DNA from 3 places in the Arthrobacter sp. NPDC080086 genome. Region 3 is predicted to be linked to each of the others. Evidence: predicted binding sites of a transcription regulator. Region 3 holds the regulator's gene; each other region holds the start of a gene.

Region 1 (4,049 bases), on a different contig from region 3:
CAGCCCTTCCGCTTCCAGCCCGGCATCCACTTGGTGACCGAGTTGATGACGTACTGGCTGTCGCAGAGGATGTGCAGCTCCTCGTCGGCGAGGTGGGCCGTGGAGCGGAAGAGGTCCAGCACGGCCATCAGCTCGCCCTGGTTGTTGGTGCCGTGCGGCCAGCCGCCGGCGTGCCAGCAGTTGTCGTTCACGTACCAGGCCCATCCGGCCGGACCGGGGTTTCCAAGGGCCGAACCGTCGGCCGCAGCTGTAATCGTCACTGCACTATCCTGCCAGACCTGCCTGCCTCCACCGCTCCCTCACCCCCGGCGCGGGCGGCTTAAACGCCGGCGGCGGCCCCACCATAAGGTGGGACCGCCGTCGTCGTTGTACCGGGGCCTGCAGCGGACTACCGGCCGGGGTGGGCCGGGTGGCCGGGTGGCTAGAAGCCGCCCATACCGCCCATGCCGCCCATGTCGTCGCCGCCGCCCATGGCCGGAGCGTTCTTCTCCGGCTTGTCGGCCACGACGGCCTCGGTGGTGAGGAACAGGCCGGCGATGGAGGCCGCGTTCTGCAGGGCAGAGCGGGTGACCTTCACCGGGTCGTTGATGCCGGCAGCCAGCAGGTCGACGTATTCGCCGGTGGCGGCGTTCAGGCCGTGGCCGGCGGCGAGGCCGCGGACCTTGTCCACCACAACGCCCGGCTCGAGGCCGGCGTTGAAGGCGATCTGCTTCAGCGGAGCGTCGATGGCAACGCGGACGATGTTCGCACCGGTAGCCTCGTCGCCCGAGAGCTGCAGGTTGGCGAACGCCTTGGCGCCGGCCTGGATCAGGGCCACGCCACCGCCGGCGACGATGCCCTCTTCAACGGCAGCCTTCGCGTTGCGGACGGCGTCCTCGATGCGGTGCTTGCGTTCCTTGAGCTCGACCTCGGTTGCGGCACCGGCCTTGATAACTGCAACACCGCCGGCCAGCTTGGCCACGCGCTCTTGCAGCTTTTCACGGTCGTAGTCGGAGTCGGAGTTCTCGATCTCGGCGCGGATCTGGGACACGCGGCCGGCGATCTGGTCGGCGTCGCCGGCACCTTCGACGATGGTGGTCTCGTCCTTGGTGACAACAACCTTGCGGGCCTTGCCGAGCAGCTCCAGGCCGGCGGTCTCAAGCTTGAGGCCGACTTCCTCGGAGATGACCTGGCCACCGGTGAGGATGGCGATGTCGGCCAGCTGGGCCTTGCGGCGGTCGCCGAAGCCCGGAGCCTTGACGGCGACGGACTTGAAGGTGCCGCGGATCTTGTTGACGATCAGGGTGGCCAGGGCCTCGCCCTCGATGTCTTCGGCGATGATCAGCAGCGGCTTGTTGGACTGCATGACCTTCTCGAGGACAGCAACCAGTTCCTTGACGTTGGAGATCTTGGAGTTGACGATCAGGATGTACGGATCCTCGAGGACCGTTTCCTGGCGCTCGGCGTCGGTGACGAAGTAGGCGGAGATGTAGCCCTTGTCGAAGCGCATGCCTTCGGTGAGCTCCAGCTCGAGGCCGAAGGTGTTGGACTCCTCGACCGTGATGACGCCTTCCTTGCCGACCTTGTCCAGGGCCTCGGCAATGAGGGCACCGATCTCGTTGTCGCCGGCGGAGATGGACGCGGTGGCGGCGATCTCTTCCTTGGTCTCGATTTCCTTGGCGGAGGCCAGGAGCTCGGCGGTGACGGCGTCGACAGCCTTCTCGATGCCGCGCTTGAGGGACAGCGGGTCAGCGCCGGCCGCGACGTTGCGCAGGCCTTCCTTGACCAGGGCCTGGGCCAGCACGGTGGCGGTGGTGGTACCGTCGCCGGCGACATCGTCCGTCTTCTTGGCAACTTCCTTGACCAGCTCGGCGCCGATCTTCTCGTACGGGTCGTCCAGCTCGATCTCCTTGGCGATGGAAACACCATCGTTGGTGATCGTGGGGGCGCCCCACTTCTTCTCGAGGACGACGTTGCGTCCACGCGGGCCGAGGGTGACCTTGACGGCGTCGGCGAGGATGTTCAGACCCCGCTCAAGACCGCGGCGTGCCTCTTCATCAAATGCAATGATCTTGGCCATAACGGCAGTAGTCCTTTCGGGACAGTCGTTAAAGAATGAACCTTGGCGTCGGTGCCCGCGACGGACGATACCTGCCCGGCAGCCTCTGTACGCCGCCGGACCGGGATCTCACCCAGCCAGGTGTTTCCTTTGCTCCCGCGGCACCGATGCTGCGCCCGGACCGGGGCCCGGCGTTAGCAGTCGATGAGCGGGAGTGCTAACTCCATAATTAGCACTCCCCCGGGGAGAGTGCAAGAAGGCTTCGCGCTCCGGGGCCTGTCCACGCGGAGCGCTTCGCCGAGGGCGATCAGGACCCGCCGCTGCGGGCCGTTTCACTGCCGGTCATCTTCGCCGTGTTGTCCGGCCCGTAGGTGTACACCATGTAGGCCGCGGCGGTCACGTCGCCATTGCTATCGAAGCTCACGGGGCCGGACTGGCCCTCGTAGTTGGGGCGCTTGCCGGCGTGGAGGACGTCGACGCACTCCTTGTAGTTGTGGCAGTCGGCGGGCTCGCCGGCCACTGCCCCGCCCGAGCCCGCGGTGCCGCCGGAGACGGCGATGAGCCGGGAGGCGATGGAGGTGCCGGCGTCGTCCTGCGCCGCGGCGGCGGCGATGGCGGCGAGGTTGACGGCGTCGTAGGCCTCCGCGGCGAAGGTCATGTCCTTGAGCCCGGGATCGATGCCGACCAGGCCCGCCTGGAACTGCGCGCTGGGGAACGTGCCGGGGAGCACTCCGCGGGCACCGTCCAGGGCGTGGGAGCCCAGGCCCTGGCCGTACTGGCCCACCGCGCCGTCGGAGAGCACCAGCTTTTTCCCCGCGAGTCCGGCGTTGTTGAGTTCGGCGATGGCGCCCTGCGCACCCTGCCGGGCGATGAGGACCACGGCGTCGGGCGCGGCGGCCTTGGCCGCGGTCGCCGCCTGCTGTGCCTGGCCGGCCGGGAATTCGGCGTCGATGGGCGTGCCGAGGCCGGCGGACTTCGCCGCGGCGGAGACCGCCACGGAGACCTCCTTGCCGTAGCTTCCGGCCTCGTGCAGGACGGCGAGCGTCTTGGCGCCGCCGTCCTTGGCGAGCTTGACCAGGATGGAGGCTTGGGCGACGTCGGCGGCGGCGGTTCGGAAGTAGTAGCCTCCGCTCCGGTAGCTGCTGAGTCCCGGTGCGGCGGTGGCCGGGGAGATCATGGCGATTTTGGCTTTGGAGAGCACGTCGATCGCGGCGGCGGCGTGGCTGGAATCCGTGGGGCCGATGACGACGTCGGCCCTGGCCGCCGCGAGGGCCTTGGCCTGGGCGGCGGTGTCCGCACTGATGGTTTCGGGGAGCAGTTCCACGGGCTTGCCCTTATGGCCGCCGGCGGCGTTGATCTCCTTGACGGCGAGTTTCACCGCGGCCAGTTGCGGGGCGTTGAGGAAGCTCTGGTCCCCGGTGTTGTCCAGCAGCACACCGATCCGCAGGGTTCCGTCCCCGCTGGCCTCGGCGGCGTCCGTCCGGGCGTTGCCGGTGGCACCGGAGCACCCGGTGAGGGCCAGGGCGGAGGCAAGAAGGGCGGACAGGACGACGGCGGCGCCGCCGGCCGTTTGTCGGCTGGCTGTTCGTCGGCCGGCTGTGGCCCGCGCCGCGGCGGTCGGCGTTGAGTCAGGACGGGCCACTAGGCGGGCCTGACGCTCTCGGCCTGGGGGCCCTTTTCGCCTTCGCCTACCTCAAGTTCCACCCTCTGGCCCTCGGCCAGCGCACGGTAGCCCTCGCCGGCGATGGCGGACCAGTGGACGAAGACGTCGATGCCCGAGCCGTCCACGGTGATGAAGCCGTAGCCCTTCTCCGCATTGAACCACTTGACGGTGCCCAGAGCCATCGTTTCCACACTTTCAGCTAGCTTGGCCGCGGTGCACCTCGCTGTGCGCCGCGGAGCGGTCATGAACTCCGGCCACTGTACCCGCCGGTCCCGGGCGTGCCGGTCCGCGCGTCAGGGGGTCGGCCGGAACGTTATGCAGGCGTAACCGGCCCGGCCAGCAACCGGG
Region 2 (4,049 bases), on a different contig from region 3:
GTCGAAGCCGGCGTTCTGGGCGATCCAGCGCAGCGGCTGGGTCAGTGCCCGGCGAACGATGCCCACGGCTGCTGCCGCGTCGCCGTCGAGCGCCTTGACTGTCGGGTCCTCGTCGAGGGCCTTGAGGGCGTGGACAAGGGCCGAACCGCCGCCGGAGACGATGCCCTCTTCCAGCGCGGCGCGCGTGGAGGACACGGCATCTTCGATGCGGTGCTTCTTTTCCTTCAGCTCGACCTCGGTGGCGGCGCCGACCTTGATCACGCCGATGCCGCCGGCCAGCTTGGCCAGGCGTTCCTGCAGCTTTTCCTTGTCCCAGTCCGAGTCGGTGCGGGTCAGCTCGGCGCGCAGCTGTGCGACACGGGCCGCGACGTCCTCGGCAGAACCGGCACCGTCGACGATCGTGGTGTTGTCCTTGGTGACGGTGATACGCCGCGCGGTACCGAGGACCTCCAGGCCCACGGTGTCCAGGCTGAGGCCCAGTTCCGGGGAGACGACCTGCGCGCCGGTCAGGGTCGCGATGTCCTGCAGCATGGCCTTGCGGCGGTCACCGAAGCCGGGAGCCTTGACGGCGACGACGTTCAGGGTGCCGCGGATGCGGTTGACGATCAGCGTGGACAGGGCCTCTCCGTCGACGTCCTCGGCAATGATGAAGAGCGGCTTGGAGGCCTGCAGGGCCTTCTCCAGCAGCGGCAGGAAGTCCTGCAGCGAAGAGATCTTGCCCTGGTTGATCAGGATGAGGGCGTCCTCGAGGACGGCTTCCTGGCGGTCCGCGTCGGTGATGAAGTACGGGGACAGGTAGCCCTTGTCGAACTGCATGCCCTCGGTAAGGACGAGTTCGGTCTGCGTGGTGGAGGACTCCTCGATGGTGATCACACCATCCTTGCCGACCTTGCCGAACGCCTCGGCCAGCAGTTCGCCGACCTCGTCGCTCTGCGCGGAGATGGCGGCAACGTTGGCCACCTGGGTGCCCTCAACCGGACGGGCGTTCTCCAGCAGGCGGGCGGCGATGGCCTCGACGGAGACCTCGATGCCGCGCTTGATCTGGCCCGGGGCGGCGCCGGCGGCAACGTTGCGCAGGCCTTCCTTGACCAGGGCCTGCGCCAGCACCGTTGCGGTGGTGGTGCCGTCACCGGCGACGTCGTTGGTCTTGGTGGCGACCTCCTTGGCCAGCTGCGCGCCCAGGTTCTCGTAGGGGTCGTCCAGCTCAACCTCGCGGGCGATGGTCACGCCGTCGTTGGTGATCGTGGGGGCGCCCCACTTCTTGTCCAGCACGACGTTGCGGCCGCGGGGGCCGAGCGTCACCTTGACGGTGTTGGCGAGCTTATCGATACCGGCCTCGAGGGACCGGCGGGCAGCGTCGTTAAACGCGAGCTGCTTTGCCATGGTGTTGTCCTTTCACGAAAGAACCCCGCGCAGCCGTCCCGTTCATCACTGACGGTCCGGCGGCGCGGGGATCCAAGAGAGTTACTTTACGACGATCGCCAGAACGTCGCGGGCGGACAGTACGAGGTACTCGACACCGCCGGTCTTGACTTCGGTTCCGCCGTACTTGGAGTAAATGACGACGTCGCCAACGGCAACGTCGACGGGAACGCGGTTGCCGTTGTCATCGAAGCGGCCGGGGCCTACCGCGACAACTTCGCCTTCCTGCGGCTTCTCCTGCGCGGAGTCCGGGATAACCAGGCCGGAGGCCGTGGTCTGCTCGGCTTCGAGCGGGCGGACAACAATACGATCCTCAAGAGGCTTAATAGAGACCGACACTCGGACCTCTCCTTTTCGTCAGCAAATTCATGGACTTCAAAGCGGTGGTGCCATGCGTACAGACCGTCGTCGCGGTGCCGGCAGCAGCCTGGCAGCTGATGCTTTGGTGTTAGCACCCGCCTAGGGGGAGTGCTAATGACGACTCTATGTAAGGAGTTAGCACTCGGTCAAGGTGAGTGCCAGAAGTTCATCTGTGGCGAACGGCCGCCTGATGTCCGGATGGGCAAGCAGCCCGGCTACTCCCCCGCCAAGTCGTCGTAGTCCCACTCCAGCCCGTCGTCGTCCTCGTCCACCCGGGGCGCGTCGTTGCGCGTCCGGTAGAGCAGGAAGCCGCCGGCCAGGGCCGCGAGGAGGCCGGCGATCAGGAAGATGATGCTGCCGATCCGGACCCCGGCGTAGGTGTCGCGGATGGCCCGGGCCTCGTCGGTGGCGTCCGCGACGTCCTTGCCGTCCACCGAGTAAACCGTGGCATTGAAGGTGTCGAGGAGGAAGATGATCACCAGCAACGCGGCGCAGACGACGGCGGCCACGACGCCGGCGATCAGCGCCGGGCGGGCGTAGCGGGCCAATCCCCGACGGCCCGGGGCCTCCCCCGCCGCCGTTCCATCGGTTTCCGTGTTCCTGTCCTTCATGCCGTCAAGCCTAGTGGGCGCCGCGGGGTTCCCGGGCCTGAACTACGATCGATGGCATGGCTGAGACACCGCAGGACCAGATCGCACCACTGCTCAATCCGGCGGGGTGGGAACTGCTGTCCTCGCTGGGCCCGTACCGGGAGGAGGAGGCGTTCCAGCTCAACGCGGCGCTCCGCAAGGCAGGCCACCCGGCGGATCTGGTCTCCGCGGCCTTGACGCAGTCCCGGCTGCGGACCAAGGCGGAGGCCAAGTTCGGCGAATTCGCCCGGCAGATGATCTTCACCCGTGCCGGCCTGGAGCAGGCCACCCGGCTCACGGTCGCCGCCCGGCACGCCCAGCGTTTCGCGGAGGCGGGGGTCACCCACGTCGCGGACCTGGGCTGCGGGCTCGGCGCCGATGCGATGGCCCTGGCGTCCCTGGACCTGACCGTGACCGCGGTGGAACTGGATGAGACCACCGCTGCCTGCGCCACGATGAACCTGATCCCGTTCCGGAACGCCACCGTGGTGCACGCCGACGCGGAATCCGTGCCGCTGGACGGGATCGACGGGGTCTGGTTGGACCCGGCCCGCCGGACCACGTCCACCTCGGGCACCACCAGGCTCTGGGACCCGGAAGACTTTTCCCCGCCGCTGTCCTTTGTGGAGTCGCTGGCCGCCTCCGGCCGCGCCGTCGGCGTGAAGATGGGCCCCGGGATCCCCCACACCGCAATTCCCGCGGACTGCGAGGCACAGTGGGTTTCGGTGGGCGGCGACGTCACCGAGGTCGCCCTGTGGTTCAACTCCGTCCGCCGCCCGGGCATCCGCCGCGCCGCGCTGGTGCTCGGCCCGCGGGGCGCGGCGGAGCTCACCAGCGTCGAGGATTTCGACGGCGGCCCGGCGGCCCCCGTGGGCCCGGTATCCGGGTACCTCTACGAACCCGACGGGGCCGTGATCCGCGCCGGACTGGTGGCCGACGTCGCGCTCCGGCTCGGCGGACACCTGGTGGACGAGCACATCGCCTACATCTGCGCCCCCGAACTGCAGGACACCCCGTTCGCCCGCGCCTATGAGGTCCTCGAGGTGATGCCACTCAACGTCAAGGCCCTCAAAGCCTGGGTCAGGGAGAACGGTATCGGCGTGCTCGAGATCAAGAAGCGCGGCGTGGCCGTGACCCCGGAGGAACTGCGCGGGCAGCTGCTGCCCGGCGGCCGGGCCGCGAAGAAGGCCAAGAACAAGGCCACACTGGTCCTCACCCGGATCGGCGAGGACCGGGTTGCCGTCGCGGTACGTCCAGTCGCCCCGTAGGGCTCTGTAGCGCCGGGCGGCGACCTTACTGGGCGCGCATGAACTCCTCGGCGGCCCGGACCTGCTCCTCGCTGGGACGGATGCCGGTGTAGAGGACGAACTGTTCCAGCGCCTGGATGGTGGCCACCTCGGCGCCCGTGATGACCTTCTTCCCGGCGGTCCGGGCGGCCTTGATCAGCGGCGTCTCGGCGGGCAGGGCGACGACGTCGAATACCACCTCGGCTTCCTCCACCGCCCACTGCGGGTAGGCCAGGGCGTCCGCCTCGGCGCTGCCCGCCATGCCGATGGGCGTGACATTGATCAGCAGCGCGGCGGGGTCCACACCATCGCCTTGGGCCGGAACGTCGGCGCGCCAGGCGAAACCGTAGAG
Region 3 (4,049 bases):
TGAACTGCTCGCCGCGGAGCTTGGCCAGCTGGCGCATGAGGTCCTCCTGGGCGGCGTCGAGCTTGGCGGGGGTCTCCACCTGGAGGTGCACCTTGAGGTCGCCGCGGCCGTAGCCGCGCAGGTGGGTGACGCCGAGCCCGCGCAGGGTGATGACCTCGCCGGACTGAGTGCCGCTCTTGACGTCGATTTCCTGCTGCCCGTCGAAGGTGTCCAGGGTCAGCTCGGTGCCGAGGGCCGCGGCCGTCATCGGAATGGTGAGGCTGGCGTGCAGATCGTCGCCCTCGCGGACGAAGGTCGGGTCGTTGTTGACCCGGATCTCCACGTACAGGTCGCCGGAGGGGCCGCCCGCCGGGCCGGCCTCGCCCTGGCCGGAGAGCTGGATCCGGGTGCCGGTGGCAACGCCGGCGGGGACCTTGACGGTCAGCGACCGGCGGCTGCGGATCCGGCCCTGGCCGGCGCACTCGTTGCAGGGGTCCTTGATGACGGTGCCGAAGCCCTCGCAGCTGCCGCATGGGGCGGTGGTCATGACCTGGCCCAGGATGGAGCGGACCGGGCGCTGGACCTGGCCGCTGCCGCCGCAAATGTCGCAGCGTTCCGGGTGGCTGCCCTCGCGGCAGCAGGAGCCCTCACAGGTGGGGCAGGTGACGGCGGTGTCCACCTCGAGCTTCTTGTTGACGCCGAAGACGGCGTCGCGCAGCTCGATCCGGACGCTGATCAGCGCGTCCTGGCCGCGGCGGACGCGGGAGGCCGGGCCGCCGGCTCCGGCGGCACCGCCGAAGAAGGTCTCGAAGATGTCCTGGAACGCGAAGCCCTGACCGGCGTAGCTGCCGCCGCCGAAGCCGTTGTCCGTGCCGTTCTCGTTGCCGGTGGTGTCGTAGACGCGGCGCTTCTGCGGGTCGGAGAGCACCTCGTAGGCGTGGGTGACCGCCTTGAAGCGCTCGGACGCGTCCTCGCCCGGGTTGACGTCCGGGTGCAGGGTCCGCGCGAGTTTGCGGTAGGCCTTCTTGATTTCCTCGCCGGTTGCTTCGCGGGAGACTCCAAGAACGTCGTAGTGGCTGCTCAAAGTGTGTATCTCTTCCTTTTTGTACTGCCGGTGCTGGGCGACAAGCCTGGTGGTGGATCCGGCCGGTCAGGGCCCGAGGATCCGTGAAAGGTAGCGGGCCACCGCGCGGACGGCGGCCATAGTGGTGGGGTAATCCATCCGGGTGGGGCCGAGGATGCCCACCTTGGCGGTGGCGTCGGGGCCGTACCCGGTGGCCACCACGGAGGCCTCGGAGAGCCCGTCGTAGGGGTTCTCCCGGCCGATGCTGACGGTCACGCCGCGGGGGTCCTCGGCCATGTCCGAGAGCAGCCGGAGCATGACCACCTGCTCCTCGAGGGCCTCGAGGACGGGGCCAATGCTCAGCGGGAAGTCAACGTTGGAGCGGGCGAGGTTGGCCGTGCCGGCCATCACCATCCGCTCCTCGCGGCTGCTGGCGGCCAGCGCCTCCAGTCCGCGGGCCAGCGCCTGGGCGGCGCCGCGGCGGGCGGGGGCGGTGCTGTCGACGACGTCGGGCAGGGTCTGCGGGAGCAGGCTCAACGGGGTTCCGCCGAGCCGGCCGAGGAAGACGCCCCGCAGCTCGGCGAGGGTTTCGTCGCCAAGGTCCTGGCCGACGTCGATGACGCGCTGTTCGACCTTGCCGGTGTCAGCGATGAGGACGGTCAGCACCTTCCGCGGTGCCAGCAGCACAAACTCGATGTGCCGCACCCGCGCTCGGCTGAGCAGCGGGTACTGCACCACGGCCACCTGGTTGGTCAGCTGCGCCAACAGGCGCACGGTCCGGTCCAGGACGTCGTCGAGGTCTTCGGAGCCCTCCAGCAGGGCCTGGATGGCCCGCCGCTCCGCCGGGGACAGCGGCTTGACCGCGGAGATGCGGTCCACGAAGAGCCGGTAGCCCTTGTCCGTGGGGATCCGGCCGGCGCTGGTGTGCGGGGCGGTGATCAGCCCCTCGTCCTCCAGCGCGGCCATGTCGTTGCGGATCGTTGCGCTGGAGACGCCCAAGTGGTGGCGTTCCACCAGCGCCTTGGAGCCCACGGGTTCACGGGAATGGACGTAGTCCTCCACGATGGCGCGCAGCACTTCGAGTTTGCGTGGTTCGCTCACGCCGCACCTCCAATCGAGCCTCAACCGTCAACCGGCGCCCGCCGCCCGGAAGAACCCGGGGGTTAGCACTCGGCATGCCTCAGTGCTAACCAGTCTAATATGTCCGGCCGCGTTGTTAGCATTGGATTCGCTCCGGGCGTGACCGTGGCAAGCCGGGCGACTGCCCGGCGCGGCCGGCCACCACCCCGGCCCGACGCAGTCCCCCGTTGCAGTTCCGCCCCGATGCAAAGCAGTGTGTAACCGATGTCCTATCAGAACTGGGGCCCGCAGGACCTCACCGCCCCCGCCCCTTCCCAGCTGCCCGAGGTCCCGGTGCAGCGCGGCATGGTCCTCGAGGACGTGCAGTCCGGCTGGGTTGGTGCCGTCACCCGGGTGGAGAAGTCCGGCGGCATGCACGTCGTGGCCCTTGAGGATCGGCGCGGGAAGTCCCGGACTTTCCGACTCGGCTACGGCTTCCTCCTGGAGGGCCGGCCCATCCGGCTGATGCCGCCGGCACCCCGGGCGCCCGCAGGACCGGCAGCCGGGACGCGCACGGCGTCCGGCTCGGTGCGCGTGGAGGGCCAGCGGGCGCAGGTGGCCAAGGCCAGCCGGATCTGGGTTGAGGGCAAACACGACGCCGAACTGGTCGAGAAGGTCTGGGGCGACGATCTCCGGGTCGAGGGCATCGTCGTCGAACCCCTGCACGGCATCGACGATCTCTCAGCCGCGGTCAGGGACTTCCGTCCGGGTCCCGGCCGCCGCCTCGGCGTCTTGGTGGACCACCTGGTGGCCGATTCCAAGGAGTCCCGGATCGCCGAGGCCGTCATGGCTTCCCCCGGAGCCCGCGGAAACGTCCTGATCGTCGGCCACCCGTACATTGACGTCTGGCAGGCCATCCGGCCGTCCGTGCTGGGCATCGAACGCTGGCCCGTGATCCCCCGCGGCGTGGACTGGAAGACCGGCATCCTGACCGCCTTCGGCTGGCCGCACAGCACCAAGGAGGACATCGGGTTGGGCTGGCAGAAACTCCTCGGCGCCGTCCGCAGCTACGCCGACCTGGAACCCTCGCTTCTGGGCCGGGTGGAGGAGGTCATCGACTTCCTCACCGCCCCGGAACAGTAGGGCCCGTCCGGCAAGGTGGCGGGCGTCGGCGCCCAAGCAAGTATTCTTGATACGGTGGCCGCCGCGTTGTGACGGTGGCCGCGCCCGCACAGGTACCAACGCTCCACCGCAATCCAAAGGACGAAACGTGGCAGAAGACGCACGCGAACACACGGACCCCCAGGCCGGTCACGGCCAGTCGCAGTACCATGGCGTTCCCGCAAATGCGCTTCCCCTGACCGCCAGCGAGGACCGTCAGTGGGCCACCCTGTCGCACTTCGGCGGCATCCTCGGCTGCATCCCGTCGCTGCTGATTTACCTGATTTTCAAGGACCGCGGACCCTTCACCGCCCAGGAGTCCAAGGAAGCGCTGAACTTCACCCTGCCGCCGACGATCGCGGCCGTGGTGGCCAACCTGCTGGTGTTCGTCCCCGTGGTGGGCAACCTGTTCGCGGTCCTGGCCACGGTCATCTGGATCGCGCTGGCCTGCTTCTCCGTGGCGGCCGGCATCCACGTCAACCGCGGCCAGCCGCACCGCTACGAATTCAACCTGCGCTGGATCAAGTAGCGCCGGTTCCCACAACGTCAACGGGCACCCCGGGGATTTCTCCCGGGGTGCCCGTTTTTGTCTTTCCCTGGTGCGGGCGGCTCGCCGGCCCGGCGGGTCAGTCCGGCAGCAGCCGTCGGACGACGGCGTCGGCCAGGAGGCGGCCCTTCAGCGTAAGGACCAGCCGGCCGCGGAAGGCCTGCGCCGGTTCCACGAGTCCGTCGGCGATCAGTCCCGCGACGGCGTGCCGGCCGGTTTCCTCCAGCCCGCCCAGGCTGG

What was found. Region 3 encodes HrcA, which represses chaperone genes, less so after heat shock. Its sites were predicted from a motif close to TTNGCACTCGNNNNNNNCGAGTGCNAA; they were not measured.
Region 1: the regulator HrcA is predicted to act here: its motif matches at 2,233-2,259, upstream of groL (chaperonin GroEL).
Region 2: the regulator HrcA is predicted to act here: its motif matches at 1,918-1,944, upstream of groES (co-chaperone GroES).

Annotation. Positions count from the first base shown of each region.
Region 1 covers NZ_JBFBKP010000024.1:20,146-24,194, reverse strand. Annotated here, with positions in the region: gene AB0305_RS10470 (ribonuclease HI family protein) at 1-260, opposite strand, end outside; gene groL (chaperonin GroEL) at 422-2,059, opposite strand; gene AB0305_RS10460 (ABC transporter substrate-binding protein) at 2,346-3,584, opposite strand; gene AB0305_RS10455 (cold-shock protein) at 3,680-3,883, opposite strand.
Region 2 covers NZ_JBFBKP010000014.1:24,250-28,298, forward strand. Annotated here, with positions in the region: gene groL (chaperonin GroEL) at 1-1,383, opposite strand, end outside; gene groES (co-chaperone GroES) at 1,465-1,761, opposite strand; gene AB0305_RS07435 (hypothetical protein) at 1,998-2,393, opposite strand; gene AB0305_RS07440 (class I SAM-dependent methyltransferase) at 2,450-3,679, shown strand; gene AB0305_RS07445 (shikimate 5-dehydrogenase) at 3,705-4,049, opposite strand, start outside.
Region 3 covers NZ_JBFBKP010000055.1:23,648-27,696, forward strand. Annotated here, with positions in the region: gene dnaJ (molecular chaperone DnaJ) at 1-1,063, opposite strand, end outside; gene hrcA (heat-inducible transcriptional repressor HrcA) at 1,130-2,143, opposite strand; gene AB0305_RS16590 (DUF3097 domain-containing protein) at 2,387-3,244, shown strand; gene AB0305_RS16595 (DUF4870 domain-containing protein) at 3,372-3,791, shown strand; gene hemW (radical SAM family heme chaperone HemW) at 3,889-4,049, opposite strand, start outside.